Linked DNA regions of Terriglobus roseus. The main gene of each other region encodes a partner of the protein of the gene in region 2 in a complex. Links are inferred from orthologs where the notes say so. Each region holds a gene or a part of one and is shown on either strand. Other genes may lie near its edges. The genes, in order: pdxT and pdxS.

The links.
Region 1: the proteins of pdxS (region 2) and pdxT are in contact, whole or in part, in a crystal structure (PDB 2ISS), measured with the Thermotoga maritima proteins. The link is inferred for Terriglobus roseus from one-to-one orthologs. Residues at the interface, in WP_004081493.1 of Thermotoga maritima: Met1, Glu2, Ile3, Lys4, Lys5, Gly6, Thr7, Ile9, Ile10, Gly13, Phe14, Glu16, Met17, Phe18, Lys19, Gly20, Gly21, Glu36, Glu37, Ala38, Gly39, Ala40, Val41, Met72, Ser76, Ile77, Pro78, Val79, Gly98, Asp100; in WP_004081494.1 of Thermotoga maritima: Val8, Gln9, Gly10, Asp11, Arg13, Glu14, Glu17, Lys30, Leu31, Gly45, Gly46, Glu47, Thr49, Thr50, Arg53, Ile54, Glu57, Met58, Arg105, Asn106, Arg110, Gln111, Val112, Glu113, Ser114, Phe115, Glu116, Thr117, Phe118, Val119.

What each region holds. Positions count from the first base shown.
Region 1 is NZ_LT629690.1:1,568,900-1,572,122, reverse strand. Bases 93-3,079 are described here. They hold pdxT (pyridoxal 5'-phosphate synthase glutaminase subunit PdxT), read left to right. Parts: upstream 93-1,276; coding sequence 1,277-1,882; downstream 1,883-3,079. Other genes in these bases: BLT38_RS06630 (PadR family transcriptional regulator), read left to right, coding at 2,985-3,079; BLT38_RS06635 (cytochrome c oxidase subunit 3), read left to right, coding at 1,962-2,741; BLT38_RS06645 (nitroreductase family protein), read right to left, coding at 529-1,164; BLT38_RS06650 (alpha/beta fold hydrolase), read right to left, coding at 93-532. In the rest of the region: more of BLT38_RS06650, read right to left, coding at 1-92; more of BLT38_RS06630, read left to right, coding at 3,080-3,223. UniProt on the Bacillus subtilis protein: Catalyzes the hydrolysis of glutamine to glutamate and ammonia as part of the biosynthesis of pyridoxal 5'-phosphate. The resulting ammonia molecule is channeled to the active site of PdxS.
Region 2 is NZ_LT629690.1:1,863,065-1,866,138, reverse strand. The notes cover bases 128-2,965. They hold pdxS (pyridoxal 5'-phosphate synthase lyase subunit PdxS), read left to right. Parts: upstream 128-987; coding sequence 988-1,944; downstream 1,945-2,965. Other genes in these bases: BLT38_RS07940 (TIGR03435 family protein), read left to right, coding at 2,397-2,965; BLT38_RS07950 (RecQ family ATP-dependent DNA helicase), read left to right, coding at 128-865. In the rest of the region: more of BLT38_RS07950, read left to right, coding at 1-127; more of BLT38_RS07940, read left to right, coding at 2,966-3,074. UniProt on the Bacillus subtilis protein: Catalyzes the formation of pyridoxal 5'-phosphate from ribose 5-phosphate (RBP), glyceraldehyde 3-phosphate (G3P) and ammonia. The ammonia is provided by the PdxT subunit.

The DNA.
Region 1 (3,223 bases), 290 kb from region 2 along the record:
CCAGAACAAAGTACATTCCCGCCGAGTCATACACCATCAACCGCCGCACCATCTCTGGATGATCCAGCGCCATCTTCATGGCAACCCAGCCACCCATGGACCAACCGCCCAGGTCCACCTGCTCCAGCTTCAACGCCCGCTGAAAATCCGTGGCAATGCGCTCTTCCCCATCCAGCGTGTAATCGCCATCGGCAGGCTTGGGCGAATCGCCATACCCCAACAGATCCGGCGCATAGACGTGGTACCCGCTCTTGGCCAGATCGGGAATCATCTTCGCCCAGTCAGAAGCGCGAGCCCCCAGCCCATGCACCAGCAGCACCGGCTTCTCAGGTCCATTCCCCTCAGGCTTGGCCTCCAGGTAGTGAATCCGGTAGCCATCCACCATCACGTAATGGTGCTGAATCCCCTTACCGCGCAGGTAAATATTCACTGACCGGTCAACCAGCCATAAGGGGTTCCAGTAAATATAGGCGCCCGCCACGGCCACCAACGCCGCAACTCCGAGTAGCGCGATTGTGATGCCGCGCCTCACCGCAGCGGCTTCCCGAACTCTTCCGCAAAGGCCACATGATTCAGATCGAAGCGGCCGCCGTCATACTTATCCGGCCCCTTCAATCTTCCAATCGCCAGCAGCGACACCACCCAGTAACTCAAGGGCAGCCGCAGAGCTTCCTTCACTTCGTTCTGTTCAAAGCCTTCCATGGCAGCCGTGTCATAGCCCATCACTTCGGCGGTCAACTGCATGTAGGCCGCGGCATACGTTACCTGCTTGTTCAGCCAGCCATGCATCTGGTCGGCATTCAAACTCAGAAGATAACTCTCCACGTAACTCTTCAACTGCGAGGCATAGCCTTCGCTCATGCCGCCTTCCAACCCCATGCGAACAATATCGTCCGCATCACGACGCCAGCTATCCACGTCGCCACAGCAGGCAATCACCACGGACGCCTCTTCAACCTTGGCCTGGTTGTAGCAGGCCGCGCGCAGCTTCTTTTTCTGCTCCGGCGACTGCACCACGACAAACCGCCACGGCTGAACGTTATACCCAGAAGGCGCGGCAATCCCCGCCTCCAAAATCGTACGGATATCCTCTGCCGGAATCGGGCTGCCATCGAACGAGGGCGTGCTGCGACGTTCGCGGATGGCATCCGGGAGAGATTTCAAAGACTCACTCACCGCCACAGTGTAACGGCAGTTGGGCAAACCATCCACATCAGGCTTACGACTTCAGCGGCACACCTCACTCCTCAAAAGAAAAATGCAGCTATCATGAACCATGGCCGACAGTTCTACCGCCAATTTCCAGCCAACCATCGGCGTTCTCGCGCTTCAGGGAGCCTTTGACGCGCACGCCCGTATGCTCCAGCAATGTGGCGCAAAAACGGTCCTCATCCGCAAGCCTGAGCAACTGGCAAACATCGACGGCCTCGTGATCCCCGGCGGCGAATCCACCACCTTCCTCAAGGCGCTTGAACGCGGCGGCTTCTTCGACGCGCTCCAGGAATTCGTCCAGTCCAAGCCCACCTTCGGCACCTGCGCCGGCGTGATCCTCATCGCCAAACACGTCACCCACCCCGAGCAGAAGTCCCTCGGCGCGCTCGACGTCACGGTAGAACGCAACGCCTACGGCCGCCAGAACGACTCCCGCATCCTCGAAGCGGAAACCACCCTACCCGGTGGCCCATTCGAAATGGTCTACATCCGCGCGCCGCGCATCACCCAGACTGGCCCCGGCGTCGAAACGCTCGCGGAACGCGACGGCTCCCCCACCCTCGTCCGCCAAGGCCATCTTCTAGCGGCCACGTTCCACCCCGAACTCTCGACCGACAAGCGCGTCCACGAACTCTTCCTCGACTCCGTCCGCGCCGCGCACAACGGATAACCTTGCCACTGTGAGCCACGTCACATGCACGCGGCTCATTTGCGGAGTACTATCAAGGCCATAACGGCGTTGTGCACCCATGCCTACCATCCTCCATCCCGATGAGGTCGTCGAAAAGCTCCCACCCCGGCGCCCGGACGAAGCCGACATCGGCGGAGGACGCCTCCCACCCATCGAGCCCAAACACACCGGTGGTGGTGGCGATGGCGACAACTGGAGCAACAACCCCGTAGGCCGTCGAGGCCCTCGCGAAAAACTCCAGACCTACCGCTTCGCCGTCTTCTCGTTCCTCGCGGGCGACCTCATCTTCTTCATGACGCTCGTGAGCGCGTTCTTCGTCACCAAGCACGCCGCGCACATCGACGCCTACAACCACTACGTCCGCACGTGGATCCCCATCGGCATCCCGTCCATCCTCTGGCTCAACACAGCGGTCCTGATCCTCTCCTCCGTCACCATCGAACTCGCACGCCGCTGCGTCTTCCGCGAGATCGACGTCATGGAAGAATGGCTTGGCCTCGGCAGCCCCACACGCCGCAAAGCGCTCCCCTGGCTCATCGCCACCACGCTCCTCGGCGCAGCCTTCGTATGGGGACAGATCGTCGCATGGCGACAGCTCTTCGCGCAGCACATCCGCTATTCCGCGAACCCGTCATCGCGCTTCTTCTACCTCATCACCGGCATCCACGGCATCCATCTCATCCTCGGCATCTTCATGCTCGTCGCCGCGATCGTCGGCCTGCGCTCTCTGAAGACAATCCAATCCCGCCAGATCATGGTCGACAGCACCTCATGGTACTGGCACGCCATGGGCGTCCTCTGGATCTTCCTCTTCGCCCTGCTCATCTGGGGCCAATAAACACTCCGTAAAACCTGACCAACCCAACAACGCTTAGCAAAGCCACGGCCCACGAACGGCCGAAGCCCTAAGCGCCAAAGGCGCGACCAGATATTAGCCTAGGCCGAAGGCCTAGGTGTAAGTCCGTGCAGGCAAACAAGGGCCAACGGCCTGCTCTATAGCCCCGCCAACGAATCTTCAAACTCTCCCCTTGCACTTCTACAACAACCCCATGTACTCTTCTGTCGAAGTGAAAGGGGAAGCATGGCTGGCGACTACTTAGACCTCCCACAAGGCACACTCGATCTTCTGATCCTGCGCACACTCGCGCTCGGCTCACAACACGGTTGGGCCATCTCGGAACGCGTGCAACAACTCTCCAGCGACGCACTCCGCATCCAGCAAGGTTCGCTCTACCCCGCACTCCATCGCCTCGAGCGCCGCGGCCTCATCAAGGCCAAGTGGCAAACCACTGAGAACAACCGGCGCGCCAAATACTACGA
Region 2 (3,074 bases):
CATCCGTCACTTCGGCGATATGTCAGACAATCGCGCCTGCGGCCTCTGCGACTTTTGCTCACCGGAACGCGCCTCCTCGCAAACCTTCCGCGATCCGTCATCGTCCGAGCTGCGTGAGATCCATCGCATCCTCCGCGAACTTGCTGACGCCCCCCACGGCAAATCCACTGGCAAGCTGCACACTGAGCTTTACTCGCGTAACGAACTTGATCGCAAGGAACTCGACGTCCTGCTCGACGCCATGGGGCGTGCCGGCTACATCACGCTGGAATCGGCGAGCTTCGTCAGTCCCGAAGGCAAGGAGATCACCTATCGCCGCGCCCTCATCACACACGAAGGCCGAGAAGCCAATGACGGCGAGCCCATCATCGGCATCCAGATGCGCGACATCACAGAAACAGCCGCTCTGCCATCCAAGCGGTCACGCAGCCAGTCGAAGAACGGTTCTTCTGGGAGCCGCGCCAAATCGCAGAAGAGCGATCAGGAGAATACGCCACTCACCGCAGATCAGAAGATTGCGGACGCAGCTTTACGCACCTGGCGAACTGAGGAAGCAAAGAAGATGAAGAAACCGCCCTTCGTCATCTTTGGCGACCGTACCCTCCGCCAGATCGTCCTCGACAATCCCCGCTCCGTGGAAGATCTGGAAGACGTATCCGGCATCGGTGCTGCGAAAGCCGCCCGTTGGGGCGACGCGATCATAGCGGTCCTCCACGGCGAACTCCCGTTGCATGAAACCGCGGCCGCTCCGGTCCCCACGCCCGCAAAGGAAGCGAAGCCAACACCACAAAAAGACAGCTCTGCAACGCGTAACTTTACCCCGACACCTATGCGGCCTTCGACGCTTTCCTATCTCCGCGACTAACGCAGAGACCAAACAAGCAACAGCGATTCATGCGCACGAAACAAACCTCGACATCGCTGCTAAAATGAAGCTATCTCCGTCATAACATCCGGAACATTCGTCATTAAAAGGAGCATTTCGCCATGGCTGACCTGTCCTCTTCCAACGGCAACTACGCGCCGCACGGCCTTCGTCTCAAGACCGGTCTGGCGGAAATGCTCAAGGGCGGCGTCATCATGGACGTCATGAACGTTGAGCAGGCTCGCATCGCTGAAGAAGCGGGCGCCGTCTCCGTCATGGCGCTTGAGCGCGTCCCTGCCATGATCCGCGCCGAGGGTGGCGTGGCCCGTATGGCGAACACCAAGCTCATCAAGGAAATCATCGGCTCCGTCTCCATCCCCGTGATGGCGAAGGCCCGCATCGGCCACTTCGTCGAAGCGCAGATCCTGCAGGAGCTGGGAGTCGACTTCATCGACGAGTCGGAAGTCCTCACACCCGCCGACGACACTTTCCACATCGACAAGCACGCGTTCACCACGCCCTTTGTCTGCGGTGCACGCAACCTGGGTGAAGCGCTTCGCCGCATCGCGGAAGGCGCAGCCATGATCCGCACCAAGGGCGAACCCGGTACCGGCGACGTGATCCACGCTGTACAGCACATGCGCACCATGACACGCGAGATCAAGCAGCTGACCGTCATGAGCGACGACGAGCTGTACCACGCAGCCAAGAACCATGGCGCGCCGTACGAACTCGTCCGCATGGTCAAGGAACTGGGCAAGCTGCCAGTCCCGAACTTCTCCGCTGGCGGCATCGCCACCCCGGCAGACGCAGCCCTGATGATGCAGCTCGGCGCGGAGACGGTTTTCGTCGGCAGCGGCATCTTTATGAAGGAACGCGCCACCCCGCTGGACGTGGAGAACAATGCCAAGGAGCGCGAAGAAGCCGTCAGTCGCGCCACCGCCATCGTTCAGGCCGCCCGCCACTTCGACGACCCCAAGATCCTCGCGGAAGTCAGCGCGCAGGTTCTGGGAAGCATGAAGGGCCTCGCAGCCCTCGCCATCGAAGAAAAGGAACTCATGCAGACCCGCGGCTGGTAGCCGCATTTCCTACCAAAAAGTGGAGAACGGAAGCCGTGAGAGATCGCGGCTTCCGTTTTTTATGGTCGAAAACGGCCCAACGAGCCACCCAAATAGCCCTTAGAAACGCCAAACCACGCCAGTTCTACTAAAAAATGTAGATTTCTTAGCCTAAAAGCAAAAATATGCAACTTCTCATAGATTTTTGCGTCATAATCAGTGTGAGGGCGAGAGCGCCCGAAAGATTGCGGACGGTAGAGCCAACATCCCGCCGCTACAAGTTGCGTCACTGGCCTCCCCCCTATCGGCTTCATTGTCGATAGGGGCTTTTTTTGTTTGCCGTAAGCTTCCGCTTTGCTCGGCCTTCCGTCACATCCCATAAGCTGTCATGACGCTCGCGATTTCACATCTGTTCCGTCAGGGACCGCCGTACTATGGTTCTAATTTCCCGCCACAAGTTCTGCGAGGTCGACATGCGCCTTCACTTATCCGTACCGGTTCGTTCGGTGGTTCTCGCCTGTGGTTCGTTGCTGCCGATTATGTCGGTCACGCTTCCCGCTGCCGCGGCGCAAACTGCACCACAGGTAAAGCTCGACGGCACATGGCAGGGCGCAGTGCGTCAGCCCGACGGCAAAGACAACCGGTGGGTCGTGAAGATTGAGAAGGCGGACAATGGCTGGAAAGGAACCATGTGGTTCATCGACCAGAGATCTCCGGCAATCCCCATCGACAAGGTTGAGTTCGCTGACGGAACGCTGAAACTCAACATCGAGCGAGCCTTCATCAGCTATGAAGGCAAGATGTCGCCGGACGGTGACACCATCTCCGGAACCCGCACTCAGGGCGATAGTAAGGTACCGCTCATCTTCGCGCGCGCCACGACAGAGACGGCATGGGCCATTCCAGAGCCTCCGCCGCCGCAGCCCAAAATGGATCCCAACGCAAATCCATCGTTTGAGGTAGCTACCATCAAGCCTCAGGCGCCTGGTGACAAGGGATTCGCCTTCCTGCTGAATCGCGGAAATTTCATCGGCAAGGGGCTCACTCTTGAAAAGATGATGACGATCTCATTGGGCTTGAATGCGGTGCAGATTGTGGGGCTCCCCGACTGGGCCACGCAGGAAAAATATGACATCGATGCCAAACCGGAC